Linked DNA regions of Pseudobacter ginsenosidimutans. The protein of the gene in region 1 interacts with the protein of each later gene in a pairwise test. Links are inferred from orthologs where the notes say so. Each region holds a gene or a part of one and is shown in the gene's direction. Other genes may lie near its edges.

Evidence for each region.
Region 2: the proteins of sucD (region 1) and sucC interact in binary tests that used the Escherichia coli proteins (3 or more experiments, as listed by UniProt). The link is inferred for Pseudobacter ginsenosidimutans from one-to-one orthologs.

The regions. Positions count from the first base shown.
Region 1 is NZ_CP042431.1:338,236-354,258, forward strand. Bases 4,670-7,668 are described here. They hold sucD (succinate--CoA ligase subunit alpha), read left to right. Parts: upstream 4,670-5,730; coding sequence 5,731-6,606; downstream 6,607-7,668. Other genes in these bases: FSB84_RS01365 (MlaE family ABC transporter permease), read left to right, coding at 4,670-4,845; FSB84_RS01370 (ABC transporter ATP-binding protein), read left to right, coding at 4,857-5,666; FSB84_RS01380 (T9SS type A sorting domain-containing protein), read left to right, coding at 6,864-7,668. In the rest of the region: FSB84_RS01350 (hypothetical protein), read right to left, coding at 1-582; FSB84_RS01355 (ABC transporter ATP-binding protein), read right to left, coding at 614-1,447; FSB84_RS01360 (NADP-dependent malic enzyme), read left to right, coding at 1,710-4,040; more of FSB84_RS01365, read left to right, coding at 4,105-4,669; more of FSB84_RS01380, read left to right, coding at 7,669-8,066; FSB84_RS01385 (T9SS type A sorting domain-containing protein), read left to right, coding at 8,388-9,584; FSB84_RS01390 (alpha-2-macroglobulin family protein), read left to right, coding at 9,798-15,869; FSB84_RS01395 (NAD(P)/FAD-dependent oxidoreductase), read left to right, coding at 15,894-16,023. UniProt on the Escherichia coli protein: Succinyl-CoA synthetase functions in the citric acid cycle (TCA), coupling the hydrolysis of succinyl-CoA to the synthesis of either ATP or GTP and thus represents the only step of substrate-level phosphorylation in the TCA.
Region 2 is NZ_CP042431.1:4,557,679-4,573,507, reverse strand. Bases 6,997-9,801 are described here. They hold sucC (ADP-forming succinate--CoA ligase subunit beta), read left to right. Parts: upstream 6,997-7,695; coding sequence 7,696-8,907; downstream 8,908-9,801. Other genes in these bases: FSB84_RS17990 (hypothetical protein), read left to right, coding at 9,398-9,787; FSB84_RS17995 (hypothetical protein), read left to right, coding at 8,992-9,381; FSB84_RS18005 (purine-nucleoside phosphorylase), read right to left, coding at 6,997-7,619. In the rest of the region: FSB84_RS18035 (heavy metal translocating P-type ATPase), read right to left, coding at 1-2,152; FSB84_RS18030 (hypothetical protein), read right to left, coding at 2,237-3,067; FSB84_RS18025 (heavy-metal-associated domain-containing protein), read right to left, coding at 3,077-3,622; FSB84_RS30805 (heavy-metal-associated domain-containing protein), read right to left, coding at 3,655-4,128; FSB84_RS18015 (HYC_CC_PP family protein), read right to left, coding at 4,201-4,587; FSB84_RS18010 (putative porin), read right to left, coding at 4,661-6,676; more of FSB84_RS18005, read right to left, coding at 6,798-6,996; FSB84_RS17985 (MutS-related protein), read right to left, coding at 9,948-11,264; FSB84_RS17980 (MutS-related protein), read right to left, coding at 11,375-12,673; FSB84_RS17975 (Gldg family protein), read right to left, coding at 12,681-15,026; FSB84_RS17970 (ABC transporter ATP-binding protein), read right to left, coding at 15,036-15,829. UniProt on the Escherichia coli protein: Succinyl-CoA synthetase functions in the citric acid cycle (TCA), coupling the hydrolysis of succinyl-CoA to the synthesis of either ATP or GTP and thus represents the only step of substrate-level phosphorylation in the TCA.

The DNA.
Region 1 (16,023 bases):
GCTGAAGAAGATGGAACCCGCCATGAAAACGGATTGTACAGCAAAGTAAGCCAGGAGAACATAATAAAGGAAAGTGATCGGCACAGGCTCTCCCATGAACTCCTCCGAGCTGAATACATTGGCCAGCTTCACCCAATTGTACTCTCTGCCTCCTGAGGCAGCAACGAAATTACTTTTGGCAATGGGGTTGAAGATCTGCAAAGTGATGATGTCTACCACATAAAACACCAGGGTGTAACTGATGAAGAACAATACCACCGAATAAAGAATGGCCACCAGCAGCTTTTCCAGGTGCGATGCCGGCACACTCAGATAATTAATACCCCTGCCCTTGGAACCCAGTGAGCTGAAAATGGTACTGGCATATAAACAGCCGCTGGCAAACAATACAAAGTAATAAGTGCCGGTCTGAATCTGAGTGGGAACAGCGGATTCTCTTCTTTCCATCAGGAATAAAAAGATAAACCATAAAAGCACCAGGCCGCCAATAGCACTCAGGCTTAGAATATACCGTTGCCGGTTCTCCACCCAGTGCCTGCCCACCAGCAACCTGAATCTTGAAAAATCGAATACCTGATTCATGAATAATTTTTTCTTGGTTGAACAATGTTGATCAGGCGGCGAATGCCTGCTGTACCTGCTCACGGTTAAGGATAATCGCTTTATACAATAATTCCAGATCCAGCCTGCTCTCTTCTTCCCCGTCATTTTTCAGGATCACGGAATGCCCGCGCAAAGCGGATTCAGCATAGATAGCGCGTTTCACTTCTTCAGGATCGAAGCTCACGGAGAACTGGAGCTTACGGCTGATGTCCTCAATGGTCTGATCAAACAGGATACGGCCTTCGTCGATGATGGTGATGCGGTCTATCAGGCTTTCCAGGTCTTTCACCTGGTGTGTGCTGATCACCATGCATTTGTTCTCATCCAGCGCGCCGGCCATCACTCTGCGGAACTGGCTCTTGCTCATGATGTCCAAACCATTGGTGGGTTCGTCCATCAACAGAACAGAGGCATTGGAAGCAAGACCGAAACTGATCAGCACTTTCTTCTTCTGTCCATAACTCATATTGTGCAGGCTGCTGTCTGTTGGTATTTCGAACTCCTGCACATATTTATTGAACTGCTCCACACTGAAGCGGGGATAAAATGGAGCATGGTATTTCAATAAATGCTTCAGCGGAACATCACTGAGATAGAATTCTTCGGGAACCATGAATACTTCCTGTAAGAACGCCGGGATCCTTTTGCCGGGATCGAAACCAAGTACATCTATCGAGCCCTGGTCAGGAAATAGTAACCCTGCAATATTGCGAAGCAAAGTGCTTTTGCCTGTTCCGTTCTTACCCAGCAATCCGTAAATATGGCCGGACTGCAATTGAAGGTCGAGTCCGGAAAACACTTTCCGTTTCCGGTAGGAGAAATGCAGATTTTGGACCTTGATCATTGCTTGTGTTTTAGTGTACTACTTCAATAGTACACCCAAACATAAAATAGTTTTTTGGTTCCTGCAATTTTTTTTTCGAAGATTTTATTGGCGGTTCAACACGGGTTTATTTTTTACGCAGAAAAAGCGGGATGAACGGAATGACGTACATTGCAAACCTGTTTTTGGCAGGGTGCACTGGTTGAGGAAATCTCTTATTAAACCGCATTGTCATGTACTAAACTCGCCAGCGTTCCGTTAACTGCCTGATTAAAAGAACTTTATGAAAAAAGAACTCATCAGGGAGCAAGCCCTGGAATACCATTCCAAAGGAAGACCGGGCAAAATAGAAGTTGTACCAACCAAAGAAGCAAAAACCCAGCGCGACCTTTCGCTGGCATATTCACCAGGCGTAGCAGAGCCCTGCAAAGAGATCGCCGCCAATCCCGAAAAAGTTTATCAGTATACCGCCAAAGGCAATCTCGTTGCTGTGATCAGCAATGGAACAGCCGTTCTTGGTTTGGGCGATATCGGTCCCGAAGCCGGCAAGCCCGTGATGGAAGGAAAGGGTGTACTCTTCAAAATATTTGCAGACATCGATGTATTCGATATCGAGATCAATGAGAAAGACCCCGAGAAGTTTGTACAGATCGTAAAAGCACTGGAACCTACTTTCGGAGGCATCAACCTGGAAGACATCAAAGCGCCCGAGTGCTTTTACATAGAGCAGAAACTGCGCGAAGAGATGAAGATCCCCGTGATGCACGATGATCAGCATGGCACAGCCATCATCTCCGCTGCTGCACTGCTGAATGCGCTTGAAATACAGAAAAAGAAAATAGAAAAAGCTTCTTTCGTGGTGAATGGCGCCGGAGCCGCAGCCATGGCCTGCGCCAAACTCTACGTGAGCCTGGGCGCACGTCCTGAGAACTTCCTCATGTTCGACCGTAAAGGCGTGCTGCATAAAGACCGTGCTGATCTGGATGGCGACAAGAAACAATTTGCCACTACTGATAAGGCAGGGATCACACTTACAGATGCAATGAAAGATGCCGATGTGTTCATCGGCCTGAGCGTAGGTAATGTGGTAAATGAAGAGATGGTGAAGAGCATGGCGAAGAACCCTATCGTATTTGCGATGGCCAACCCTGATCCGGAGATCGCTTATGATGTGGCTACTGCTGCGCGCAAAGACATCATCATGGCCACCGGCCGCAGTGATTTTCCCAACCAGGTGAACAATGTACTCGGCTTCCCCTTCATCTTCCGCGGAGCGCTGGACGTACGCGCCACGCAGATCAACGAAGCCATGAAACTGGCCGCAGTACGCGCTTTGGCAGAACTGGCAAGAACGCCGGTTCCTGATATCGTGAACACCGCCTACAACGAAAAGAACATCGTTTTCGGTCCTGAATACATCATTCCAAAACCTCTTGATCCCCGGCTCCTGGCCACCGTATCTCCGGCAGTAGCGAAAGCCGCCATCGAGAGCGGGGTGGCGCAGATCACCATTCCTAACTGGGATGATTATGCGATTGAACTCAACAAACGCCTCGGGCTAGACAACCAGGTGATGCGCGTACTCGGCAGCAAGGCCCGCAAGGACCCAAGACGTATCGTATTTGCTGAAGCTGACAATCTTAAGATCCTCAAGGCGGCTCAGATCGCCTATGATGAAGGTATCGCCTTCCCTATCCTGCTGGGTGATGAGAAAAAGATCAAGAGCATTGCGCTGAGCAACAAGATCGATATCGACGAACTACCGATCATAGATCCACGCAGTGATGACCAGGAAGAAAAAAGAAAAGAATACGGCGAGCTCTTCTTCAAAAAGCGCCAGCGCCGTGGTATCAATAAATATGAGTCTGCCAAAATGATGAAAGACCGTAACTATTACGGTTGCATGATGGTGGAAACCGGCGAAGCCGACGGTATGATCTCGGGACTTACCCGTAATTATCCTGATACCATTCGTCCTGCCCTGCAGGTGATCGGCACCGAAGAGAATGTAAAGAAGATCGCAGGCATGTACCTGCTGCTCACCAAGAAGGGACCATTGTTCATGGCGGACACCACCGTGAACTTCAATCCCACTGCAGAAGAGCTGGCAGAGATCACGCTGATGGCGGCCAAGGAAGTGCGCAACTTCAACCTCACTCCGCGCATCGCATTGCTCAGCTATTCCAACTTCGGCAGCAGCGACAGCCCTGAAGCCAGACTGATGAGCAAGGCCCGCGAGATCATCAAACAAAAAGATCCCACCCTGATGGTGGATGGTGAAATGCAAGCCAGTGTGGCATTCAACCAGGACATCCTTCGCGAGAACTATCCGTTCAGCGAGCTGATCGGACAGGAAGTGAATACCCTCATCTTCCCCAACCTGGCTGCCGGAAACGTGGCATATAATTTACTGAAGGAAGTAGGTGGCGCCGATGCTATCGGGCCAATCCTGCTTGGACTGAAGAAACCAGTGCATGTTCTGCAACTGGGCAGCAGCGTGAGAAGTATTTATAATATGGCGTTGGTGACAGTGATAGATGCACAGCTGAAATGCGGCAAGAACCCGGAAGACGCAGTGAGGAAATCTCCCTGGTGGAAGCGGAACAAAAAGTAAGCTTGGCAATAAATCACTAATTTTAGCCGGTTATTGCTGTTGACACCTGTATAGAATTGTAGCTATGACGTTATTTACAGAATTTGGCCGTTACCTGCTGATGATCAAAGGCATGTTTTCCAAACCGGAAAATGGCAAGATGTATTGGAAAGAGCTCATGCACCAATGCGTTGAAATTGGCATTGGTTCATTGGGCATCGTGGTGATCATCTCTTTCTTCATGGGTGCGGTATCCGCACTCCAGACCGCTTACCAGCTGGTAAGCCCGGTGATTCCCAAGAGCACCATTGCACAGATCGTACGCGATACCGTGATCCTGGAATTCTCCCCCACCCTGGTTTGTATCGTACTGGCCGGTGTGGTGGGCAGTAAGATTGCCAGTGAACTAGGGAATATGCGTGTGAGCGAGCAGATAGATGCGCTGGAGATCATGGGCATCAATACCAAATCATACCTGGTAATGCCGAAGATCCTGGGAGCCCTGATCATGATCCCTTTGCTGGTAGTGATCTCCATGGCCCTCGGTATTTATGGCGGCCGTATTGCCGGTGTTGCATCCGGGGTACTTTCTGCCGCCCAGTACGATAAAGGTCTGCTTGGCAGTTACCAGCCTTACAATGTATTCTTCGCGCTGATCAAAGCCTATACATTCGCTTTCATCATTTCCAGTATTCCTGCTTACTACGGATACTACGTGGAAGGCGGGGCCCTGGAGATCGGGCGCTCCAGCACCAAGGCTGTGGTAGTGAGTTGTGTGGCCATCCTGTTTGCTGATTATGTACTGGCAGCACTGCTGTTACAATAAATTTCCCCGGCATGATCGAAGTAAAAAATCTAAAGAAAGGATTCGGTGATAAAACGGTCATCAATGATGTGAGCGTGGTGATGCAGGCAGGCAAATGTAACCTCATCATCGGCGCCAGCGGCAGCGGTAAGACGGTTTTCATGAAATGCCTGGTAGGATTGTTTTCGCCAGACAGTGGCGAGATCCTTTATGACGGACAGAATTTCACAGACATGGACGATGAGGCGCGCAAGGAAGTGCGTAAACAGATCGGCATGCTCTTCCAGGGTTCTGCACTGTTCGACAGCCAGACGGTAGAACAAAATATCATGTTCCCTCTCAATATGTTCACCAAAGACAGTTACCAGCAGAAACTGAAACGGGTGAACGAAGTTCTCGACAGGGTGAACCTGAAAGACGTCAATAAGAAATTCCCCGCCGAACTCTCAGGCGGTATGAAAAAAAGGGTGGGCATTGCCCGGGCCATTGTGCTCAACCCGAAATACCTTTTCTGCGATGAGCCCAACTCCGGCCTCGATCCGCAGACATCACTGGTGATCGACAAACTCATCAATGAGATCACCAAGGAATACAATATCACCACCATCATCAACACCCATGATATGAACTCCGTGATGGAGATCGGGGACCATATCATCTACATGCACAAAGGCGTGAAGGAATGGGAAGGAAGTAACAAAGAGATCATATTCAGCAAAAATGAATTGCTGAACGAGTTCATTTTCGCTTCCGAGTTCCTGAAAGATGCCAAGGACATGCGGATGCTGGAACAGACCGGCAAGATCGATAACAACAGGAATATGGACGACCTGATCAAATAACCCGTCCCTTCCTTTCCATCTTGACCCATTTCCCTTACTTTTGCCCAACTTTTAAATACCCGCTATGAGCATTTTAGTGAATAAACAATCCAAAATACTGGTGCAGGGCTTTACCGGTACGGAAGGAACTTTCCACGCTGTGCAGATGATCGAATACGGAACCAATGTTGTGGGCGGTGTTACCCCCAATAAAGGTGGTACAACCCATCTCGACAGGCCTGTGTTCAACACCGTAGCTGATGCCGTAAAAGAAACTGGCGCCAATGTTTCTATTATTTTCGTTCCGCCTGCATTTGCAGCAGATGCTATCATGGAAGCAGCAGAAGCAGGTATCGGCCTCGTGATCTGTATCACGGAAGGCATTCCTGTTCAGGACATGGTGAAAGCCAAACTGTACCTGCAGGGAACCAAAACAAGACTGATCGGTCCCAACTGTCCTGGTGTGATCACAGCGGGCGAATGCAAAGTAGGTATCATGCCTGGCTTCGTATTCAAAACCGGTAAGATCGGTATCGTATCCAAATCAGGAACTCTCACATATGAAGCTGCAGACCAGGTGGCGAAAGCCGGACTGGGTGTATCAACTGCAGTAGGTATCGGTGGAGACCCCATCATCGGGACCACTACCAAAGAAGCGCTCGAACTGTTCATGAACGATCCCGAAACTGAGGCCGTTGTGATGATCGGTGAGATCGGTGGCGGCATGGAAGCTGAAGCAGCACGCTGGTACAAAGAGCAGCCCAACAAAAAACCTGTGGTAGGTTTCATTGCTGGTCAAACCGCTCCTCCCGGACGCAGAATGGGCCACGCAGGCGCCATCATTGGCGGTGCAGAAGATACTGCTGAAGCCAAGATGACCATTCTTGCAGAATGCGGCATCAATGTAGTGAAAAGCCCCGCCGACATCGGCGCTACCATTGCAAAAGTGATCAAGAAGTAAGCGAAAGCTGAACCCGATATTGAAAAAAGGATGAACGCACTGTTCATCCTTTTTTCATGTACATATATCACGCCGGGCCGCTCATATACAGCCGTTGTTGAAAAATCTTCGTACATTCGGTTACTCCCGGCGCAGATTCCGCGCCAAGCTCCACTGTAGAATATCTCCATTTACTATCATTCCTTCTGCTGATCACACATTCGCAGATGTACACTTCGTGTCCGGATTTTCATTGCTTATCACTAATAACCTGATATATGAAAAATCGCTACACACCACTGTTTCTCTCCCTCTTCCTGGGAGCCAGTATCACTTTACATGCGCAATGCCCGCGACTGGCGGGAATTATGGTAGATGCCTGCGCCACCGGTAATACTGAAAGTCGTAATGAATTTATTTTCTGCGTGAATGGAAATACAAATTTGAATGTGGATGATCTCCGTTTTACCTTTCCAACCGGAGCTGCTATTGGCGCAGGAACAACAGACTTTGCTCCCAATACAGGCCTTGCCCCCATCGGCACCTGCCTGACTGTGCTGGATGATGGTGATGTGATCCCTGCCAATGCTCCTTTCATCATCTTCATGTCGAGCAATGTGGCGGTGGCTTACGACTTCAGTTCCTGGTGCACGGAATTTGGCCAGGTTTATCTATTGTACAAAACCAATCCGGCTCCGGTCCCTCCCGCTTTTCTGAATGAGACCAGTGTAGTGGGTGGTGAGCAACGCAGCGTAACATTCAATGTAAACGGCTCACCTGCCTGCGGCGCTACGTATACTTACGATGTTCCTGTGGGAACGGGCGTTTCAGTGGATGGCAATTTCTTTCGCTTCCCCGAGCCCACTGCAGGCGTGAGCCTGAGCCCTGGCTTTGTCAACAACGGATGCGCCTCTCCTCCCTTTGAGCTGCTGCCGGTTACCCTCGAAGGCTTTACCGCCAGTTACCGGAACAATAATGTGCAGCTCTCCTGGTCAACCGCCACGGAACTCAATGTCAGCCATTTTGAAATACTTAGAAGTTCCGATGGCATTCACTACGCCACTATCGGCACTGTTGCCGCCGCAGGCAATACATCTTCGATTACACGGTACAGTTATAACGATAATAATCCGTCTCCCAGCAGGAATTATTACCGCTTGAAGATCGTTGACCTGGATGGCAGTGCTGAATTCTCGAAGATCATTAGTATCCGCGCCAATGCCAGCGGCATTACCCTGAACAGTCTCTATCCCAACCCGGCCAATGAAGAGCTGGTGATCGAATGGAATGGGATCAGCAATCTGAAAACACAGGTATCGGTACGAAACCTTCAGGGACAGTTGCTCCAAACCCAAACAGTAACAACCCTTGCAGGCTTCAACCAATTGAAACTAAACACCAGTAAGCTGCCTGCAGGACAATATTTCCTCACACTTGATTTCGGCACAGATAATATGGTGCAATCATTCCTGAAACGATGAGGAACAGCAAAGTTGGACTGAACATAAATAAATTGAGAAGCCCCACGCATACTTTACGCTGGGGCATTCTCTTTTCCGCCCCACAGAGTGCCCTGTCGGAGCGGGGGTAAGGCAGAGCGGTCTTGAAAATAAAAGCGATAAAGCCTGGCTCTCCAATACAGCCCAATCCTCACCACAACCTCCAGCCTTCATTCTCCCGCGCCGGTTTATTTTCTCAACCGCAAAGCCTTACCCCTCCGACAAATTCCCCCTCCGGCAAAGGAAAAATCGTAAATTACAGTTACCCCCTCCTCCCTGGTCCCGCAACTAAATTTATTGTGTATGAAACATGTCTACCTGCTTCTCTTCATAGCATGTTACGCCCCCCTGATCCTGCCAGCGCAGCAATGCCCGCGCATTGTAGGCATCATGGCCAACGGATGCGGCACCGGCATCCAGGAAAGCCGTAATGAATTTATCGTTCTGGTGAACGGAAATGTGCCGTTGAACGTGAACGATCTCAATATCATTCTTCCCGGCAACGGCGCTATCACGCCCAGCAATGATGATGATTTTGCCGCCAATACCGGAGCAGTGCCTACCGGTGGCTGCATCTCAACGGTAGATGATGGCGCTATCATTCCGCCCAATACACCTTTTGTGATCTTTATGTCTAACCTGGTGGATGTAGTGTATGATTTTTCGTCACTTTGTGAACAATACGGCGCCGTATACCTGCTGTACCGGAACCTTCTCGAACCCCCACTGCCAACTTTTTTGAGCCAAAGCAACGCTGACACCATTAAAACTGTCACACTCGCGGTAAACGGTGTGGCTGCCTGTTACGCCAATTTCATTTGGAAGCAACAGGTAAAAGGTCAAAGCTCCAACGACGGCGATTTCTACCGGTTCCCGGAACCAGTAGATGGCAAAAGCGTAAGCAATGGATTTGTGAACAACGGTTGTGCATCCCCGGTACTGTACCAGAACTCGAACCCGCTATCCGGCTTCACAGCCACTTATGCAGAGCCAAGCGTACAGCTCAACTGGACCACCGCCATGGAGCTGGACGCCGCTTACTTTGAAGTGAACAGGAGCATCGACGGTTACAATTTTGCCAACGCAGGTACTGTTCAGGCGCAGGGAGCGGCAGGATCGGTTACCCGGTACAGTTATAATGATCCCGGGCCCGTACTCCGAAGAACTTACTACCGGCTAAGGGTCATCGACAGACAGGGCAATTCCGTCTACTCCCGGACCATCAGCGTACGCGCGGGGAACAGTGGCATAACACTGAACAACCTGTACCCCAATCCTGTCAGTGATGTGCTGATCGTTGACTGGACGGGCACCAACAGTGTGAAAACACAGTTGTCTATCCGAAGCCTGGGAGGAAAGATCCTTCAAACCAATACCGTAACCACTGTACAAGGCTTCAACCAGTACAGGCTAAACACTGCACAACTCAGTCCCGGCCAGTATTTCCTGAGCCTGGACTATGAGAATGATAACATAGTAGAGGTTTTCCTGAAGCGATGATTCGCTGAAGCTTAACCAGTCGGCAAGTCATATGGCCCCATGTTTGTACTGTAACAGCATCTCACATGGGGCCATAGGCTTTTTTTAACTTTTTGACGGTATGCAATCCTTTTTCATACCGCATCCCTTTCACGGAAATAAGAACCAGAACCATCGAAATTTGACGACCGGTAGTTCTGATTAGATTTAATACCTTGATTAAAATTTGAATGCATGTTGCTGAAAAAAATCCTGTTACTTATTCCATTATCCTTTTTATTGGTCCTAACCACTACAGCACAAAAAATGAATGCTTACGACAAACTATGGAAAAAAGTGGATTCCCTTCTCAACAAGAGCGGGCTTACTGAATCCGCACTCAAAGAAGTGAACCAGATCTATGCATTGGCCAAAAAAGAGAAGAATGAACCGCAGCAGATCAAAGCGCTTACCTATCGCATAGCACTCGACAGGGAAAAACAGGAATCGGAGCAGGCCGCTACTGCTGCTTTTGCCGCCTTCGATAAAGAGATCGCCGGCACTACAGGCAATACAAAGGCCATCCTGCAAAGCATTGCCGCAGCCAACTACTGGCAGTATTACAATAACCAGCGCTGGCGCCTCCGCAACCGCACAGCTACCGTTAACTTCGTGAAAGATGATGTGAACACCTGGTCAGCGGATGATTTTCATAAAAAGATCACCGAACTTTTCCAGGCATCACTCTCCAATGAAGCGCAATTGCAGCAGACAAAACTTAGTGGCTATGACGCCATCATCCGCAAAGGAAATGTACGCGAGCTTCGTCCTACCCTTTTCGACCTGCTGGCTCACCGTGCACTCGACTATTTCAAATCAGACGACCGCAATATCACCCGCCCGGCTTATCTCTTCGAGATCAACCAGGCAGAAGCACTGGCAGATGTGAACAGTTTTGTGTCGGCAAAATTCCAGACAAAGGATGAACTGTCCAACCAGTTCAAAGCGCTTCAGCTCTTTCAGCGCCTGCTGAAATTCCATCTCAACGATGCAAAACCAGAAGCACTGGTGGATGCCGATATCGAACGTATCGAATTTGCCAACACTTACGGCACCATGTCCAATAAGGATGAACTGTACAAACAGGCGCTGGAAAAGCTCACGGCAAAATATGGCCGCCAGCCCTTTGCAGCACAGGCATGGTACCTGCTGGCCAGTTACTATTCCGGCCTGGCAGGAAGGTACAATGCGCAGGCGGATACAGCCCATCGCTATGAATATGTAAAAGCAGTATCCATCCTTAACCAGGTGCTGGAAGACAAAACCCCATCTGAAGGAAGGGCCAATAGTTACAATCTCCTGCAACAGATCAAACAACCGGTCCTTGGACTGCAGGCAGAGAAGGTGAATGTACCCGCTCAAAACTTCAGGGCCCTGGCCACTTTCAGGAATATTTCCAATTTACAGGCGCGCATCATCAAAGTGAATGATGACGAGCTCGATGAAAACCGCTGGGATGATAAATACTGGAACAAACTCATCAAACAACCTGCATTCAAAACATTCGTGCAACGCCTGCCCGACACGAAAGACTATCAGCAACATACAACCGAAATTCCCATAGCCGGCCTTCCCGTTGGTAAATACATCCTCCTGGTAAGTCCCGATGAATTCTCCCTCACCAGGCCGATGGCAGCACAGCATTTCTATGTTTCCAATATCGCTTACATATCAAGTGAGCACAATCACCATGTATTGAACAGAACAACCGGCGAACCCATCGCCCGCGCTGCCGTTCAGATCTGGAACAGGTATTATGATTACAAGGCCAGCAAGTACCAGGACAGGAAGGGCGAGCAATTCGTAACCGATCAGTACGGCGCCTTCACCGTGTCCCGTTCAAAGACAAGGGATGATAACCAGTACCGGATCGAGATCAGTGCAGGAGAGGATCGCCTTGCCATCCAGGACTATCAATACAACGGCTCCTACAATCCGAATGACAATATTCAGAAAGAGACCAACAGCACCTTCCTCTTCACAGACCGCGCTATCTATCGTCCTGGTCAGATCATATACGTGAAAGGGATCATGGTGAACAGGAATAATTTGGGCAACAAATCATCCATCATCACCAATCGCGCCACTGTGCTGGACCTGATGGATGCAAACGGACAGAAGGTGAGCAGCATCCCCGTAACCACCAATGCTTACGGCTCCTATTCAGCCCGCTTCACATTGCCCACAGGTTTGCTCAATGGCAATTTCAGGATCGTGGACACTTTCACTAAATCCGATGTCAACTTCAATGTAGAAGAATACAAACGCCCGAAATTTGAAGTCACCGTTGATCAGCCAACCGGCACTTACAGACTGAATGAAACCATTACCGTGGAAGGAACTGCCAAAGCCTATGCCGGCAATAATATCGACGGAGCCAGTGTGAGCTATCGCGTAGTTCGCCGGAATATCTATCCTTTCTATGATTATTATTTGCCCAAGATCTGGCCTCCCGGCAGAATGGATGAAGTGGAGATCACCAATGGCACCACCACTACAGATGCCAATGGTAAATTCAAGGTTAGCTTCAGTGCATTACCGGAAAGCAATGCAGATAAAAAATCGATGGTCAGGTTCATTTATCAGGTAAGCGCAGACGTTACTGATATCAATGGCGAGACCCGAAGCGGCAATACCAGCGTGAGCGTGGGTTTCCAGGCTTTGGTGCTTAGTGTGGATGCTGAAAATGAATTGCCTGTTGACAGTCTTGCTACTATCCGGGTCAACAGTACCAATCTCAACGGCGCATTCGAAAAAGCAACCGTAACACTGAATGCTTATCCTTTGCAAGCGCCCCAGCGCCAGTTCCGCAGCCGTTACTGGGAGCAACCCGATGAATTTGTATTGACGGAAGAAGAGTACCATCGCCTCTTCCCCAATGATATTTATAAAGATGGGAACCAGCCATCCAAATGGCAACGCGGCGCCAGTGTACTGAACATTACAGACACAACCAGCACCGATGGTAAATTTGCTACAGGCAAACTGAAACTGCCCGCAGGATGGTATGTGATCGAAGTGACCACCAAAGACAAGTTCGGAGAAGAAGTGAAAGCACTCAAATACCTGCTGCTTTCCGCCGCCACTGATCTCCATCCGGAAGCCTACTTCGCCATCGATTCGAAGAAACAGCCCTATGAACCGGGACAGACCATTCAGTATACCATCAAAACCAACCTGGGCAAGGCTTTCATCATTCGAGACCTGGTTCGTAAAGATGAAAAGTATGTAAAGGACTTCATCACCCTCACACAAAACAAACAATCCTTCACCATTCCCGTTACCGAAGAAGACCTCGGTAATATTGGCGTAACGATGGCTTTTGTGAAGAACAACAGGTTCTATACCGCCAGTGACATGTTCGCAGTTCCTTACAGTAATAAGGAACTGAAAATAACATACGAAACCTTCCGCGATAAAACGCTTCCCGGCAGCCAGGAAAAATGGAAAGTGAAACTGAGCGGCTCGAAGAATGAAAAAGTAGCGGCAGAAATGCTAACAGCCATGTATGATGCGTCCCTGGACCAGTTTGTGGACCATAGCTGGAATAAGCCTTCGCTCTATCCACAGCTTTATATGAACAAATACTGGAACGGCCGGGCCAATTTCGCATCTGTTCAGGCAGACAGGAAAAATATCAATACAGACTATCAAAGTTTCCGCAAGGAGTATGATGAGCTGGAAACGGGAGTTGATGTAAATGGATATTTCGCGGGAGTTGGAAACGAAAGACTGATGTACATGCGCAGTGCCGCGCCGGCAGCAGCAAAGAAGGAAATAACGCTTGCAGATGGCGTCCCCGTTGCACTTGAGGCGAGTGCAGAAGCAGGCAACAGCAAAGATGAGGCTTTTGCTCTTGCTGATTCAACAAGCAGCAAATCTGCTCCTGCTCCTTCACCATCCGTTCGCACCAATCTCAACGAAACCGCCTTCTTCCTTCCAGAGCTTCAGACAGATGCCGATGGCAATGTTGAATTCTCATTCACTATGCCTGAAGCCCTCACCACCTGGAAATGGATGATCATGGCGCATACCAAAGAGCTGGCCTTCGGCTATAGCACCAAGAACATTATCACTCAGAAGGAGCTGATGGTTCAACCCAATGCGCCCCGCTTCCTTCGCGAAGGAGACCGCATCGATTTCAGCACCAAGATCGTGAACCTGAGCGGTAAAGAGCTCACCGGACAGGTACAGCTGCTGCTCGTCGATCCATCTACCAATCAATCCGTGGACGGCTGGTTCAACAATGTAATGCCGAATCAGTATTTCACAGTGGCAGCCGGACAAAGCACGCCCGTGAGCTTTTCCATGCTGATCCCTTATCAATATAACCGTCCGCTTACCTACCGTATAGTAGCTGAAGCCAAAGGCGGAGAGCAGAGCCTTTCCGATGGAGAGCAAGCCATCCTGCCCGTAGTGAGTAATCGTATGTTGGTCACCGAAAGCCTGCCACTCCCGATGCGTGGCAATGGCAGCAAGGATTTCAGCTTTACCAAATTGTTGCAGAGCGGTGGCAGCGAAACACTGGGCCATCAATCCCTCACTGTTGAGTTCACCACCAATCCTGCCTGGTATGCAGTGCAGTCGCTGCCCTACCTGATGGAGTATCCTTACGAATGCGCAGAACAATTGTTCAATCGCTATTATGCCAATGCACTTGCCACCAATATCGCCAATTCAACCCCAACATTGAAAGCCACTTTCGAGCGTTGGAAGAATGCGGACACCAGCGCCCTCCTGAGTAACCTGATGAAGAATGAAGAACTGAAATCAGTACTCCTGCAGGAAACGCCCTGGGTATTGCAGGCGCAGGATGAAACCAAACAGAAGAAACAGATCGGTCTGCTCTTCGATATGGTTCGCATGAGCACCGAGCTGCAATCATCCCTCAATAAACTGCTGGACCTCCAGAGCAGCAATGGCGGATTTGTGTGGTTCAAAGGCGGTCCTGACGACCGCTATATCAGCCAGTACATCGCAACCGGCATCGGCCGTTTAAGGCAGCTCAATGCATTACCGAAGGATGCGGAAGGTATCACCGGTTTGATCGAAACCATCGTTCCCTATCTCGATAAAAAAATAAAAGAGGATTACGATTACCTGGTGAAGCATAAAACAAAGCTCACTGATAACAATCTCGGCTATACGCAGATCCAGTATCTCTACATGCGCAGCTTCTTCCCCGAGATCAAGGTTCTGGCTGCCAGCAAGACTGCCTACGATTATTATCGCAAGCAATCGCAGCAGTTCTGGCTGAAGCAGAACCGTTACATGCAGGGCATGATCGCCATTGCGCTGAACCGCACAGGCGATAAAACTGTGCCCAAAGCCATCATGGCTTCCCTGAAAGAAAATGCGATCAGGAACGAAGAGATGGGCATGTACTGGAAAGAGACCAATACTGGTTACGGATACTACTGGCACCAGGCGCCAATCGAAAAACAGGCACTGCTCATCGAGGCATTCAAGGAAGTAAGCAACGATACAAAAGCAGTGGAAGACGCCAAAACCTGGTTGCTGAAACAAAAGCAAACACAGAATTGGCGCACCACCAAAGCCACTGCCGACGCGGTTTACGCTTTATTGTTGCAAGGTAATAACTGGCTCGCATCAACACCGGAAGTGCAGGTTACACTCGGCAGTCAAACGCTCCGCAGCAATGAAAAGAACCAGGAAGCAGGCACCGGATACTTCAAGGATGCGATCGAAGGCAGCAAGGTGAAACCTGAAATGGGCAATATTAAAGTGACCGTGAGCAATGCAGCCAACAGCGCCGCTCCCAGCTGGGGCTCTGTATACTGGCAGTATTTCGAGGATATGGACAAGATCACACATGCAGCCACACCGCTCAACCTGCAGAAAAAATTATTCGTTGAAAGGAATTCAGATCGCGGACCGGTTCTCCAGCCCGTGAACGAAGGCGATATCCTCAAAGTTGGAGACAAAATAAAAGTACGCATAGAACTGCGAGTTGACCGTGATATGGAGTACGTGCATATGAAAGACATGCGCGCAAGCTGCATGGAGCCCGTGAACGTGCTGAGCGGCTTCAGATACCAGGGTGGCCTCGGTTACTACGAAAGCACCAAAGATGCCAGCACCAATTTCTTCTTCGGATATCTCCGCAAGGGAACCTGGGTGTTCGAATACCCGATGTTTGTAACCCATACCGGTAATTTCAGCAATGGCATTACCACCATCCAGTGTATGTATGCGCCGGAATTCACTTCACACTCCGAAGGAGTAAAAGTTGTAGTGGAAAAATAGAAAGGGCGACATAATTTTGCCCTCATGCAAATCGACATCCTCATCATAGGCCAGGGCATTTCAGGAACCTTCCTCAGTTGGTATCTCCAACAGGAAGGTTTCTCTTTTTTGGTGATAGACCAACCACAATCCAATACAGCCTCCAAAGTGGCGG
Region 2 (15,829 bases), 4.2 Mb from region 1 along the record:
GGTTGAGCAGGAAACCATTCACCGGATACAGTACGCCTGCGGCAAGCGGAATACCGATCAGGTTGTATATAAAGGCCCAGAACAGGTTTTGTCGTATAGCCCTCACCGTGCTCCTGCTCAGCGCCAGCGCTTTTGGGATCTGTTGCAGGTCTGAAGAGATCAGGCTCATACCGGCGGTATCGATGGCTATATCTGATCCTTTTCCCATGGCGATGCTAATATCTGCCTGCGCCAGGGCCTGTGAATCGTTGATCCCATCTCCTACCATCGCTACGATCCTGCCCTGGTCCTGCAATGATTTCACGAATGCAGCTTTATCAGCAGGCAATGCTTCGGCTTTGAAGTGCTGAATGCCCACCTGTGCGGCTACGGCGGCAGCTGTCTGCTGGTTATCGCCGGTGAACATGTACACATCGATTCCCATCTTCTTCAAAGCTTCTACAGCTTTGGCCGAGCCGGGCTTCACTTCATCTGCAATGGCGATCACTGCCAGCACTTCATTGTCCTGCGCAAAACAGATCACTGTTTTGGCGGCAGCGGCCCATTTGCCGGCAGCCTCCTGCAGATCGGCGGGGATATTCATCTTATCTTCCAATGCCATTTTATAGCTTCCTGCCTTGTAGCCGATATTACCAGCCTTTACGCTGATCCCCTTACCCGTAATGCTTTCGAAAGAGCTCAGTTTAACGGGAACGGCATTGCGTTCCTTCAGATATTGTACAACAGCCGTTGCGAGCGGATGTTCGGATTGTTGTTCTGCGGCCAGCAGAATGCCTTCCAGTTCTGACTGCAGATGCCTGGCCGATGCTTTCCACAAGGTATCGGTCACCACAGGTTTACCGGCTGTGATGGTGCCGGTCTTATCCAGCACGATGGCATTCACTTTATGGCCCAGCTCCAGGCTTTCCGCATCGCGGATCAGGATACCCTGTTCGGCTCCCTTGCCCACTCCCACCATAATGGCGGTTGGTGTAGCCAGTCCTAACGCACAGGGACAAGCGATCACCAGTACGGTCACCATCGCCAGTAATCCATGGGTAACGGCATTGTTACCACCAGCCAGCACCCAGACCAGGAAGGCCAGGATAGCGATCCCGATCACCACCGGCACAAAGATACCAGCGATCTTATCCACCAGTTTTTGTACAGGCGCTTTGGAGCCCTGTGCTTCCTGCACCATCCGGATGATATTGGCCAGCATGGTTTCACTGCCTACCTTATCGGCGCGGAAACGGAAGCTTCCCTTCTGATTGATGGTGCCTGCAAAAACGGGAACGCCTTTGGTCTTGTGTACGGCAACGGGCTCACCGGAGATCATGGATTCATCTACATAGGATTCTCCTTCTTCCACTACACCGTCCACAGGGATCTTCTCTCCTGAACGGACCAGGATGATATCACCGGGCTGCACCTGTGCTGCCAGCAGTTCAACTGGTTCACCGTCTTTGATCACCCAGACAGTTTTGGGTTGCAATCCGATCAGTTTCTTGATGGCGGCGCTGGTATTGCTCTTGGCTCTTTGTTCCAGCAGTTTGCCCACCATGATGAATACGATCACCACAGCGGCAGCTTCGAAGTACACGTGCGGATGCAAACCTCTGCTATGCCAGAAACCCGGGTTCAGCGTATTGAAAACACTGAACAGGTAAGCGATACCGGTACTCAGCGCCACCAGGGTATCCATATTCGCTTTGCCCATACGTGCCTGCTTCCACGCATTGATATAAAAAGAACTACCGAAAACGAACAATACCGGTGTGGTCAATGCCCACATGATATAGTTGCCGTATTGCATATCCATGAAGAACATACCTATAACGGCCACGGGTAAGGTAAGTAAAGCAGCCGCGATGGTTTTCCTTTGCAACTGCTTATATGCCGATGCCTGGAGTTCGGCCTGTTTCTCCGTGGCATTTTCTTCGTCAATGATCAGGTCGTATCCGATACTACGGATCACCTGTTGCATGGCGCTGGTATTCGTTTTTGAAGGATCGAACAACACACGCACTGATTGTGTGGCAAAATTCACTCCTGCTTCCCGGATGCCTTCCGTAGCGGCGAGCATCGATTCTACGCTCACAGCGCAGGCGGCACAGCTCATGCCGGTTACAGGGATCGTTTTGCTGATAAGGGACTTGGTAGCGGTTTCCATGATAATAAATTGATGTTACAAAGTTATCACGCACCGCTACCAGGCCTGTTACACAATTACAGGAACAGTTTATAGAATTGTGTACTAACGTTTCTTTTTCAGCGCATTAAGGAACACATACTCAAAGCTTAGCTGCAACCGGTTCTGCGCCATCCGGTTCATATCGCTGTTCAGCTGGATGCGGTATCCTGCATTCAGCTTGGCAGTACTGTTGAAGATGAACTGAATGGCCGGAGCGAAATCCACGTAGAATTTCTTATTGTCAAGGGTCTGCTGTCCCAGCAATTCCGCGTATAGGTTCACGTTAGTCTGCTTATAACTCGTATAATGCCGGGGCAATAACAGGTAGCCGGCAGACAATGAATAATTGAATGCCTGTTCCGGGAATTTTTCCATACCCACATGATGCAGTGGCGGCTGGCTTTGTATCACCTGCAGGTAACCCAGGGTGGTTGAAACGGCCAGTTTGTCCCAGAGCTGTGTGAGGATCACACCGCCCTGGATGCCGCTCTGGTCCCCTTCAAGACTGAGCTCATCGTACATCATCTCGTTACGGCTGTAGGATGCTTCGGCAAAAGCCGCCATGCGGAAATGCCTGTGCACATCATCGTTGGAGAGGAAGCGATACTTGGTGTACAGTTTTGCACTTTCCCAGCGTAGATTGCTGGAATACATATCAGACATGGTGGTGGAAGCGCGCAGCATCCATTCCTTGCTCAGCCCCAGCATTACTTCCGGCATATGCCTTTGCTCAATGCGATCATTATGCGAAGACTTCAGGAACTTCCCGGAATACTTCACGCTCACCGACTTTGCCGGCACATTGGAGGCAGGTTCTGAGAAAACATATAGCTCCTGCGCGGTAAGTACATAACCCGTCATGAGCAGTAATGCCCCTATAAAAAATTGCTTCATTCGTCAGTCTTAGATGGTTACATGATAGATCCGGCTATTGGCGCTGATGCCGTCTTTGGTGCAGCAGGCAGCAGCTTTTCCGGTTTGAACACAACTCATTTTAGTGGCAGCGCTGATCTTCTTGAATTCTTTGGAGCCCATGAAATCTTTGTCTGCCAGCACAATGGTTTTTTCACCATCCAGGGTCTGGGGTTTGATATTGAGGAAATGATAGTTCTTGCCACCGATCTGAACATGCGTATCGTTTTCCACTTTTACATTGTTGAAATTGCCGGTGGCGGAGAGTTTGGCTACAGAGAAGCCTGCGTCTTCCACGGCATTTTTCAGTTGGTCGAAATCTGCATTGCTTCCTTCTTTGAAATTGATGATGAAGCTGGATGTTTTGATGTCTACATCCACATCTTTCACAAAGGGAAGTTGTTCCAGTGAAGTGTTGATGGCCTTGGTACACATGGCGCAGGTAAGTCCTGCTGCCTGAAGGGATGCACTCTTAAACTGAGCCATACCGGCAAAACCGAGCAGTGTGGCCACTGCCAGGACAAATATCTTTTTCATAAATGCTGTTTTAGTAAAATGATAAGAATGGACTAGTGATGCTTTTTGGGAGCTTCACCGGTCTTATGGCCTTCTTTGGTGCAGGTGGCGTCTTTTTTGTCGCCGTCCTTGCAACAAGCCTTATCACTTCCTTCGCAGCAGCTTTTCGCTTCTTCCTTTACGTTAGCAGTTTCCTTGCGGTCGTATTTGCAGCAGCCATGAAGTTTATCGTATGCTTCATTGCTGGCAGTGAGATCCTGTGTATCGTATCCTGAAGCGGCAATGGATTGCTGGATCTTTTTACCGTTGGTGGATTTTGCATTGTATGCTACAGTGAGCACTTTGGTATCGGTATTCCAGTCGGCAGTTTTGGCGCCGGCAGTGAGAGCGGATTTCTCGATCACTTTTTTACACATACCGCAATTGCCCCAAACTTTGATGGTATCTTTTTTCAGACCGGATTGCGCGTTAACGGTGAAGGCTGCGAACAAAATAAAAACTGACAGAAAGATAGATTGTGCTTTCATAAAAATTAAAATAGAAAATGATAAAAGTTGTTTTCAAACAAAGAATAGATATGTCCGAATTACAGCCTTCTATCAGATCAGGAAAACACAATGATGGAGATAATGCGAATTGGAATACTGATCCGGGGGATCCTCGTAAGTAAATGCAGTGGTAACAGGTTTTGCCGGAGCGGGATCGATCCATACGATCTCATCGGGAATGATGCTCACCGGCATCTGGAATGAAGGGAGATCTGCGGGAATGGACTGGTGCTCATCGTCCACTTTCACCAGGTTGTATTCGGTATGACAACAACCTTCTTTTTCACCGGTCATGCCGCATTTGCCACAGACATCGTGATCATCATAGCCGTATTCCACACTGGCGATATGCCCCATGCAGTAATGCACGTTCACGATCACACCGGAGGTGAGGGTGATATACAGAATGGCTAATATGGCTACAAATGCCTTTTTCATTCCAAACAAAAATAGGAGGTATTTTCCTATTCTGAAAGCCCCAAATTCAAATGACTGATTTTTAACAGCTTGTTTAGTTCACAAATGCCCAGAAGATCCCCACCCTGAATTGCATGCCGGGATAAGGATAATTGAGGGTTGGAACATTGTTATTGGTAAAACTTCCGGTGGAAGGATCGAGGGCATTGAGGTTTTCCACGCGCACATAAGCGGTGAAGGTCTTGATCCGGAAATGCAGGTAAGCGCCGATGTCCGGCATTTCGAGTTTCACTTTTGCACTATCCTGGAAAGTATACTGCCCTTTGATGGGAGAATATTGATCTGCATAATATGGAGTGAAATAGCGGACTTCGAGGCCAACACTCATTTCGAGATTCTTGAATCCAAGATTGCCATCGTATCCGATCTGGTTGCGGGTAGTGAAGAGTGGCATGTTAACAGGACCATCGCCTGCACGCTGCTGGAACACGGCCCAGGTTCTCCAGTTCCATCGTTTGCCCAGACTGAATTGCTTCTGCGCCGTTACCTGCAAAATATTGAATGGATTACTTTCCTGGTCTGCCACATGCAAGCTTCTGAAATAAGCCAGGTTGGAGATCAGGTAATAGTTTCCGCTCAATTTCATTTTGAGACTGGGAACATCCACAGCCGCGAATATGTTTGTGATGTTTTCCTTGCTGAGTGTTTGTGCCGGATCAAACCAGAATCCGCTGTAGGGATCGAATACAAAGGAAGGCGTCCGGTTGGTGTTCTGGAATCCGACCTGCAGATAACCGATCTTCTTGCTGAGCAAACGTTGCAGGCTCAGGTAAGCGGTATAATCGCCGGAGTTCATTCCATTCACATAAAGATTCCCGAAGGCTTCGATATCCCATTTCTGATTGCGCGTTTTATTACGGTATTCTCCGTGCAGGAAGATATTATTGTCCTTGATCCTTGCTTTTTGAAAATCCCTGTATTGCGAACTGAATTCGAGGTTTTGATAAGTTGCGCCTACCTTGATGAATTGTTGCGGGTTCTTTGCATCGGGGAACTGGTACAGCGAGAAATCATTGCTGAGCACTTTCCAGAAATCCTGTGCGAAGAAGGGTCCCCTGCTGCCTCCGAAATTGATATCGTAATTGCTCTTGTAGTAAGCACTGTCGCCATCCGCATCCCTGAAGCGGTACTTGTATGTATTGTAGCTGATGCTATGTTCCAGTCGCAGCCTGGGATAGAACAACTGTATGACGTTGGAGTCTGTTACGATGGAATCTTTTTGTCCCAGGTCATACTGCTGCCGCATCATGTAAGCGCCGGTGGTATAAAAAGAACCTGTTTGTATAGACGAAGTAAAGAAGTTCCTGCTGCCCGGCTGGTCTACGCCGAGGAAAGTGGGAATGGAGGATCTTTCATTGTAGGTGGCAGTATCGAGCATCTTCGTATTGATACCACCGTTCTCTCCTGCCTGCAATTTATTCCCCACTACCACCACAAAATTCTGGTAGCGTTTGTTCTTGCTTTGGTACCAGCTATGGAACCTGTAATTGTTATGGTTGGTGCTCTGGTTCTGAAATGTACCGGGTGAATTGATCAGTCTGTATTGAAAGCCCGCATTCCAGTTGGGGCGAAGGTTCTGCGTATGTGTAAGATTGATGTATTGCTCTGCCCTGCTACCAAGTACATAAGCAACTTCGGAAAAGGGCCTGGTGGTGGTATAGAATTTTGTTTCCTCCACATTCCAGAGGTAGAGATCGAGATTATGGAAACCTGGATCAAGACCGGGTTTCATGATGGGTGAATAGATCAGGTTCCTGGCAGCTGTTCCGAGGTTGCCGAGGTTGATATAGTTCCAGGGCTGGGGAAACCTTCCGCCGAAATCAGTCAGAGAAGAATCGAAGCTGCGCAGCCTGCTGGAGTCGAGATAACGGTAACGGATAGTGATGGAATCTTCCAAACCTGTACGGTGCGCCAGTGAATCAGCTGTTCCACCGCCGCCACCAATGCCACGCATGCCCTGCAGCCTGCGGAAAGGATCCTGTGCAGTGGCATTATTCATGATACCTGTCAACAATAAAATTGTTGCTATGAATAAATATCTCTTTGTCAAAATAATTGCCGGATTAACGGCCGGAAAATTAGTGATTAATATTATGATGCTATTGAACCTTCGCTTCATTCTTTGCCAATTAACAGAAAGTTTGCGCTTCATGGCGCTGTTGCCGGTTGCTCTACAGTTTTTCGATCAGCTTTGTAAAGAGTGTTGTCAGTTTCGGTTCTGCTTCGGCCGCTGCCTGTAATACTTCTTCGTGGGTAATCACATTATCTTCTTCTCTAATACCCAGGTCTGTGATCACACTCACGGCAGCCACTTTCATACCCATATGGTTAGCCGTAATTACTTCCTGCACGGTGCTCATGCCTACTGCATCGCCGCCGAGGCGGTTGATCATGAGGTATTCTGCGCGGGTCTCGAATGTTGGTCCGGTCACACCGAAGTAAACACCCTGTTGCAGTTTGATGCCGCTTCCGGCAGCTATTTCTTTCATGGATTTGATGAGTTCCTTATTGTATGGCTCGCTCATATCAGGAAAACGTGGTCCCAGCTGGCTTTCGTTCTTTCCCAGCAGCGGATTCACCACAGCGAAGCTAATATGGTCAGTGATCGCCATCAGGTCGCCCACTGCAAATCCCGGGTTCACACCACCGGCTGCATTGGAAACGAGCAGGGTTTCCACCCCAAGGAATTTCATCAGCCTCACCGGGAATACCACCTGTTCTGCGGAATATCCTTCATAAAAATGGAAACGGCCAGCCATGGCCACTACCTTTTTGCCGGCCACGGTTCCGAAAATGAGACGTCCGCGATGGCCTTCCACAGTTGAAACAGGAAAATTCGGGATGGCTTCGTAGGGTATCTCCAGTTCGGACCGGATATGGGCGGCAAAATTGCCCAAACCGCTGCCCAGTATGATACCGATGGCAGGAACATGAGGGTACACACCACGCAGAAATGCGGTTGTTTCTTCCAGTTGCCGGATGATGTTACTCATAGATGCGCAAATATAGCTCACTATTCCTCTCGCAACTATTGTTCGTTTTTCCTATTTTCGCCAAAAATTTCCCCGCATGAATCTCCATGAGTACCAGGCGAAAGAATTACTGAAAAAATACAATGTGCCTGTTCAGGAAGGAATTCCGGTAGACAGGGCAGATGCAGCAGAAGAAGCCTACAAAAATCTGAAAGTACAATTCGGCAATAACTTCGCCGTGGTGAAAGCACAGATCCACGCCGGGGGCCGCGGAAAAGGTAAGATCCAGGGCAGCGAACAACGCGGTGTAGCCGTGGGTAAGAGCGCTGAGGAGATCAAACAGATCGCCAGCAATATCCTGGGCGGCACACTGGTAACCATCCAGACCGGACCCGCCGGCAAACTGGTGAACAAGGTACTGGTGGCGCAAGATGTATATTATCCCGGACCTAATCCCGTAAAAGAATTCTACCTCTCTATCCTGCTCGACCGCGGAAGAGGTCAGAATGTGATCATGTACAGCACTGAAGGTGGTATGGACATTGAGGAAGTGGCCCATAACACGCCAGACAAGATCTTCAAAGAGTGGGTACATGCCAGTGGCGGCCTTCTCCCCTTCCAGGCGCGTAAGATCGCATTCAACCTGGGACTGAAAGGCGAAGCCTTCAAGAACTGCGTGAAATTTGTGACCAATCTTTACAATGCATATGTTGGACTGGATTGCAGCATGCTCGAGATCAACCCGCTGTTCAAAACATCAGACGAGAAGATCATCGCAGTTGACTGTAAGATGAACCTGGACGACAACTCCCTGATGCGTCACCCAGACCTGGAAGCACTCCGCGATATCAGCGAAGAAGATCCCACAGAAGTGGAAGCAGGTAAATACAACCTGAACTTCGTGAAGCTGGACGGTAACGTAGGTTGCATGGTGAACGGCGCTGGTCTGGCCATGGCCACTATGGACATGATCAAACTCAGCGGTGGCGAGCCTGCCAACTTCCTGGACGTAGGCGGTACTGCCAACGCTACCACAGTAGAAGCCGGCTTCCGCATCATCCTGAAAGACCCCAAAGTAAAAGCGATCCTCATCAATATCTTTGGTGGTATCGTGCGTTGCGACAGGGTTGCACAGGGTGTGATCGACGCGTACAAATCCATCGGCAATATCGAAGTGCCCATCATTGTACGTCTTCAGGGAACCAATGCAGAAGAAGCCAAGAAACTCATCGAAGAAAGCGGCCTGAAAGTTCAGTCTGCCATCCTCCTGAGTGAAGCAGCTGCACTGGTGAACAAAGCCGTAGCTTAATCATGATCAATATCAAAATCAGTATAAAAAAACAGGCGCCTGCAACGGCGCCTGTTTTTTTATGGTCAGTCATCAAACCCTGCAATGAGGAAACTCATGATCTTATTCCTGCTGCCACTGATGGCCGGTACCTGTAAGGACTATCAACCTTGTGTTTACTCGGATGTAACCTTCATCAATGAATCTGCGGACACCGTCATTTACGCCTACAAATACACGAAGAACGGACGATGCTACCTGGATGGCTGGAAGATTGCGCCACAGGAAGAATACAGAACAAATCCCCCTATCTGCAAAGAGGAAATAGACGATAATACAAAAGTGCTGGAAATATTCGTGGCCGATCCCGCATTGTTCATCAACCACAATATGGTACACTGCGATTCTGTACTTCAAAAATATCCCCTCCTCAAACATTACAACCTCTCGGAAAATGAACTGAGGGCCGTCGATTTCAAATTGCGCTACAAGTAACCCATCAACCCTGCTTATGAAAAAGACAATACTAATCTGCATATTACTCCCCCTTCTGAGCATGAAATGCTACCAGAAAGAAGGGCCCAACTGCCACAAAAAGATCATATTCAAGAATAGAACTGATTTCACGTTATTGCTTGGCGAACTGTACAAAACCGGAGGGGATGGCAAATGCGGGATTAGCTTTTATGAATTCAAACCCCGTGAGGATTATGAAAAACAAGAAGATAATTGCTGGGAAGATAATCTTCCGGTTGAAGTTTATATTGTATCACCTGAAAAATTCCACCGCGAAGGTTACATCAGTTGCGATTCCATTGAGATAAAGAACAAAGTCCTGAAACATTATATACTCACACTGGATTATCTCCATCAGAATAACTGGACTGTTATCTTCGAATAATAAATGCTGCGTGTTGTTAAGAACCCGCCCGCTTCCATTGACGCGGGCGGGTTCTTAACAAGTGCCTTGATATCAGAGGATATTGCTTAGATATTACTTACATATCCCTTAGATATCACTTAGATGATATTTCTTTTAAAAGATAAGTGATATCTATGTTTTATGAATTGATCAAATCCAGGATACCTTCATTCATAATAATAAGCATTCCCTGCCTGTCTTCTGTAATCCCCTGCTCCACTTTATACGTATAGCGCGGCCTCGATCCCTCCATAATAGTAGGCAGAAAGCGAAACTGCATATTGGGCGTACCTTTCAGCGCCTCTCCCACTTCGATGATATGCGTAGATACGATAAACAGACAATCCTGGTACTCAGCAAATGCTTCTGTAACCGAAAGTGTACCATCATAGGCGTCCTTTACATTGGTGCCTTTGAACAGCTCATCAAACATCAGTAAAAGGCGATGGCCGCTGGCTGCCGCATCGGCAGCTTGCTTTACACGCACCACTTCTGCATAGAAGTGACTGTAACCAAGACCGATATTATCGGCCACATTGATACTTGAATACAATCCTTCACGAACAGAGAATTCCATTTTTTGCGCGGCCACGGGGAAACCCATATGGGCAAGATACATACCAATACCGATGGATTTCATCAGGGTGGATTTACCCGCCATATTGGCCCCGGTCAGGAAGATCACATTGCTGTTCTCCTGCATCAGCAGGTCATTGCCAATGGCGTTATCGATGCAGGGATGGCGCAGGTCCTGAACCGACAGCAGGTTCTTCTCCGGCGACAGCGCTACTGCATAGGAGAATTTTTTCCTGGCGGCAACAGAACTAACGGCAATGTATACGTCCAGTTCATAGATGAACTGCAATACCGCTTCCATTTCTACAGTCAGCCTGCTTTTCAGCAGGTGCTCGTAAAAGGCTAGTGTTTGAACAGGGAGTGCCTGGTAGATATCCATCTCCGTTAGCCGGGCCATATTGGGCTGTTCCAGTATCTTTTTTACTGCCAGTATCCTGGCGGCAAAAGGGCCGCTCTTGTGCTCCAGGAGCGCAATGATGCCGGCAGTTTTTTTAAGGGTAACGATGGTAGCCTGCAGCCCCTGGATATTTTTCTTGTATCGCTCATCACGTGTAAGGCCAGACAATACTTTCTTCACTACCATACCAGCCAGCACCATCGGGGCGCTGCCTCCGGAGCCTGCATCCAGGTATTCACGCATAAGCGTCACCTGCTGCACATCGAAGGGAAAGGATAACTGCTGCTCCTGGAAGTAACGGAAGATGCTGCTGCGGGTGTTGATACTGGCAGCATCAGTGAGCGGATCGCGGAACATCATGTCCAGCAACTGCTCTCCTCCCCTCGTTTTCACCTGGTTGAACAAATGGTACACAGAACCCTGACGGAACTTGCCCAGCAGGTTCAATTCATCCAGTGTCTGCCTGTCTATTCTGAAACTCATTGTTGTTTTATTTTAGAATGTGCTGTGAATCAGCGGTGCGTGCTACGGGTAACCATCTGTGCAACCAACTTTACATGCATGGGTGCACGCACCAACTGCTCACCATGTCTTTACACAGCGCGCTTGCGGCCGTTCTTCAAAGTTTCAAGGATACCCTCATTCCGGATGATGATCATCCCGTGCCTGTCGTTGGTAACTCCATGCTCCAACGTGTAGGTATATTCGGGAACATGCCCGTTCATACGCGTAGGCAGGAAGAGGAAATCGATATTCGGTTTGGTTGCCAGCTTACCGGCAGCCTCCACAATATGTGATGAAATGATGAAACGGCTGTTCATCCTGCCGGCAAAGGCCAGCGCAATGGCAACAGAGGCTTCATGCGCATCTTTCACATTGGTGCCGCGGAAGAGCTCATCGAAAATGATGAAGAGTGATTTCCCCTGGCTCAGGGCTGTTGCCACTTTCTTTACGCGTAAAACTTCCGCATAGAAATGGCTGGCGCCGATCCCCAGGTTATCCGGCAGATTGATGGTAGTATAAATGCCATCCATAACCGAGAATTCCATCCGTTTTGCAGCCACAGGGAATCCCATATGGGCAATGTACACGGCGGTAGCCAGTGATCGCAGGAATGTACTCTTACCGGCCATATTGGCGCCGGTAAGAAATACAAGTGTCCTGCTCTGATCCATGACTATATCGTTGGGTATGGGATTCTTCAGCTCGGGATGATACAAACCATCAATTTTCAATTCCCCTTTTTTATTATCCAGCGCAACAGGAAAGACAAAATTCCTTTTAGCAGCCACCATCGCTACAGAGATGTATACATCCAGCAGGTAGATCTGCGACAGCAGCTTTTCGATCTTGCTTCTCTCGCGTACGCGCAGCAATACATCGAAGGCGGTGACCGCTGCGTAGGAGATCTTTCCCTGCGACTTTTCGCTGAGCACAGGTTCCAGCGCAGGATCATCCAGCAGTTTTCCGATGGCCTCACGCTCAGGTGCAAACGCTTGCAGGTTTCGGACATCTTCCGAATGCAGGAATTGTTTCGTCTGCTGGATGAGGCTGATCAGTGAGGTTACACCATTCAGGATCTCCTTTTCGCTGAGCATGCTTTGCGTGCTGCCTTTTCCGGCATCAGCGCTGTCTGTAAGGTATTTCTCCGCCATATCGAAAAGCGCTGATTCAAAGGGGAACTTCATTCCTGTTTTACAGAAATGCCCGATGATGGCGCTGCGGCGGTTGATCTCCTCCCTGTTGGAGAGAGGAGATCGGAACATTTCGCGGAGCAGCTCTTCTGCGCCACGTGTATGCGTTGTATTATAGATATCGAAGATGCCGGGTGTATCGCGCTTGCTGAACAGGCGCAGGTCATCTATCGTTTGATCGTCTGTTTGTAAGATCATCTGCATATTATTTGCGTTTGCGGCGAACGAGTAATACGATACCGAGCAGCAACACTATTGCCGGAAGGATGTACAGGAATACCCAAACCTGCATATTGGCTGTTTCAGAACTGATCTTGATGTTCAGGTCCATCGGACTGGGGCGCACAGCGAAATTGGGAAAGCGGTTATTATCCAGCCAGCTGAAACCGAACAACAACATATCATCTCCATTGCTTCTCCTGTTGCTGAAGAAGTCAGCATCACCGGATAACATGATGCGTTGCTCTTTCCCATTGATATTCCTGTAAATGCCACCCATCAGCGAAAATGAACTATCCCTGAAATCGCCTTCCTGCGGAGAGAAGACGGGAGCAGTAGAATCCGCTACCAAATGGCCCATCTTAATCCAGATATCGTTTTGCGAATTCGTCTGCAGGAAACTATACTTACTGAAAGAACTTCCAGGTAATTGCCTGATGGCAGTGGTACCAAGCATTTTCACATGTCTTCTTTTGGGTGTTTTTCTTTCATTCTTGATCTTCAGGCGGAGCTTCTGTATTGCGTCAGGCGCCATCTTTTCAATATCCTTCGTCACAAAGGGCAGCGCCATATTGGGTGCTTCATTCTTACTGATCTCCACTATCGTTCCCGGCATGAATTCAGTACCGGTTTCTGCGAGCAGCGGATTTACCAGGTCAGTTTTTCCGGGTTCAGTCAAAATGAAAACATTCCCGCCCCCGGCAATGTATTTACGGATCTTGTCCTGCTTCACCGGGCTCAAGGCCGTTTTAGGATCAGCAATCACCAATGATGAAATACCTTTTGGAATATCCTGCTGATCGAGATTGATGGTATCATTGTCAAATCCAATATTGACCAGGCTCGCACGCTTGGAGATATCGGTTACTCCACCCGCATATTCTCTTTCGCCGGATTTGAAAATACTGCGTTCCAGGTTTCCGCTGGTGAACAATACTTTCGGCATGGTATCCTGCTGCAAACGGAGAAAGGCAGCACTCACATTCGTTTCATTAGGCCATGTAACACCGTCCACATACGTACGAATAAAAGTGGCCCTGCCTTTGTACTTCGCCTGCAACACCAGCTGCATGCCTTCCGGTGTGAGGTCAATCATTTTACGCACTTCTTCAGGAGGCATACACTTACTTACATCTCCACCGATCCCTTTACCGATCTCTTCAGCAATCTGCTTTTTGGTCTTCCCGGGAAAAGCCTTGTACAAAGTTGAATCGTTGTCAGGAATATCATAGTAAGTAACAAACTTGAATTTCAGATCCGGTTTGAAGCGGAGATAGGGCTCCCATAGCCTCCACATATAATCCATTCTTCTTTCAGGCATTCCCCCCTGCATCCAATTCCTTCCAAGCATATTGGCATACAGTGTGATCTCCACCGGTTCATTCTTTTCAAATCCGGCAAGGATGGCCTGGGTTTTAGGATGGATGGTATTGATATTATCCCTGGTAGTATCCCAATATCCGATCAGTCCTGGTCTTGATGTGATATAGCCCACTGCCAGACAAACAACGATCAGCGAAACATAGCGGATCGACTTTTTGTATGTTGGAACAAATTCCCTGGCCCCTTTCAGTCGGAACAGAGTAAAGCCGAGGAACATGACGATGATGGTTGCGAAATAAATGATATCCGTTGTTCTGATCAGACCACTCAACAATTTGATGGCCCTTCCTTTCATGGACAGGAAGTGCGTGATATCGCGGATATAATCATACTTCTGCCAGAGCTCACCAATGTAAGAAAGGAAAAAGATAATAGTGAAAGTGGCGATCGCTGAAATGATCTGATAGGTAGTTACACTGCTCATGAAAATACCGATAGCGGTATAAGCACAAACCAGCATAAAGAATCCGAGCAGACTGGTGAGCAATCTTCCATAATCCACATACTCGATATTGGTCATACCCAGAATCACAAAAACACCCACAATGCCCACCAGTAACACATTGTAAGCCATCGTTGCGAGATATTTGCCCAACACGATATGCCTTATCTTCAATGGAGAAGAATACAATAGTTTGATGGTGCCGTTATTGATCTCCCTGCTGATCAGTCCCATCGTGAGCAAGGGAACAAATAGAAAGAGGTTCTGCAATACATTCACAAAAATGCCCTGATCGGCCAGGAAGATGGTTTGTGTAAGTGAATCATTGAAACCGATCCATTCAGAATTATTCTTGACGAACAATTCCTGGAAGCGGGCCATCTTTTCCACCATGATGGTGTAGAAAAGTGCGCATTGCGCCATGAACGCGATGGTCAGAAACCATGCGACAGGGGAATAGAATAGATTGCGGAGCTCGGTCCGCGCAACTTTTAATATCAGTTTCATCGGAAAAAATTAAGAGTGTGGTTGGGAGGATAATTGCCTGAACACATCGTCCAGCTGTCCTTTTTCGAGTGAGATCTCGCGGAGGCGCCAGTCGTTTGCCACGCTGGCTTTGATGAGCCTTTCAGTGATTTCCTGGTCGCCGTCAAAGAAGAGGCGGTATTGCTTTTCTGAGATGTATTCCAGCCTGGTGGCGCCTTTGATCTGGAGGATCTCCTGCTGATCCGGTGCATTCTCCATCTTCAGCAGGATGCTGGCAGGCTGTACATAGTTGTTGAAAGCATCCATGGAATCGGAGAAGATGATGCGGCCGTTCTCGATCATGATCACTTCCCGGCAAAGCATATGGATCTCGCTCATGATATGCGAAGAGAGCAGGACTGTTCTATCCTGCGCAATCTCCCGGATCAGTTTTCTTGCTTCGATCAGCTGGTTGGGATCGAGGCCGTTGGTAGGTTCGTCCATGATCACCAGTTTGGGTTTGTGGATGATCGCCTGTGCAATGCCCACACGCTGTTTATAACCACCGGAGAGATTCTTGATCAGCCTTGAACTGAAATGCGAGATCTGGCATTTTTCCATCGCTTCCCCTACGGCGGCTTTGATCTTGTTCTTTGGAATGAGGCGGATCTCCGCTGCATAGGTAAGGAACTCATCCACGGTAAGGTCTGTATACACCGGCGGCGTCTGCGGCAGGAAGCCGATCTCCATTTTGGAGAGCTCTGGTTGTTTCCTGGTATCGTAACCGTTGATGGTTACAGTGCCTTCCGTCTGGTTCACTACACCACAAACGATGTTCATGGTGG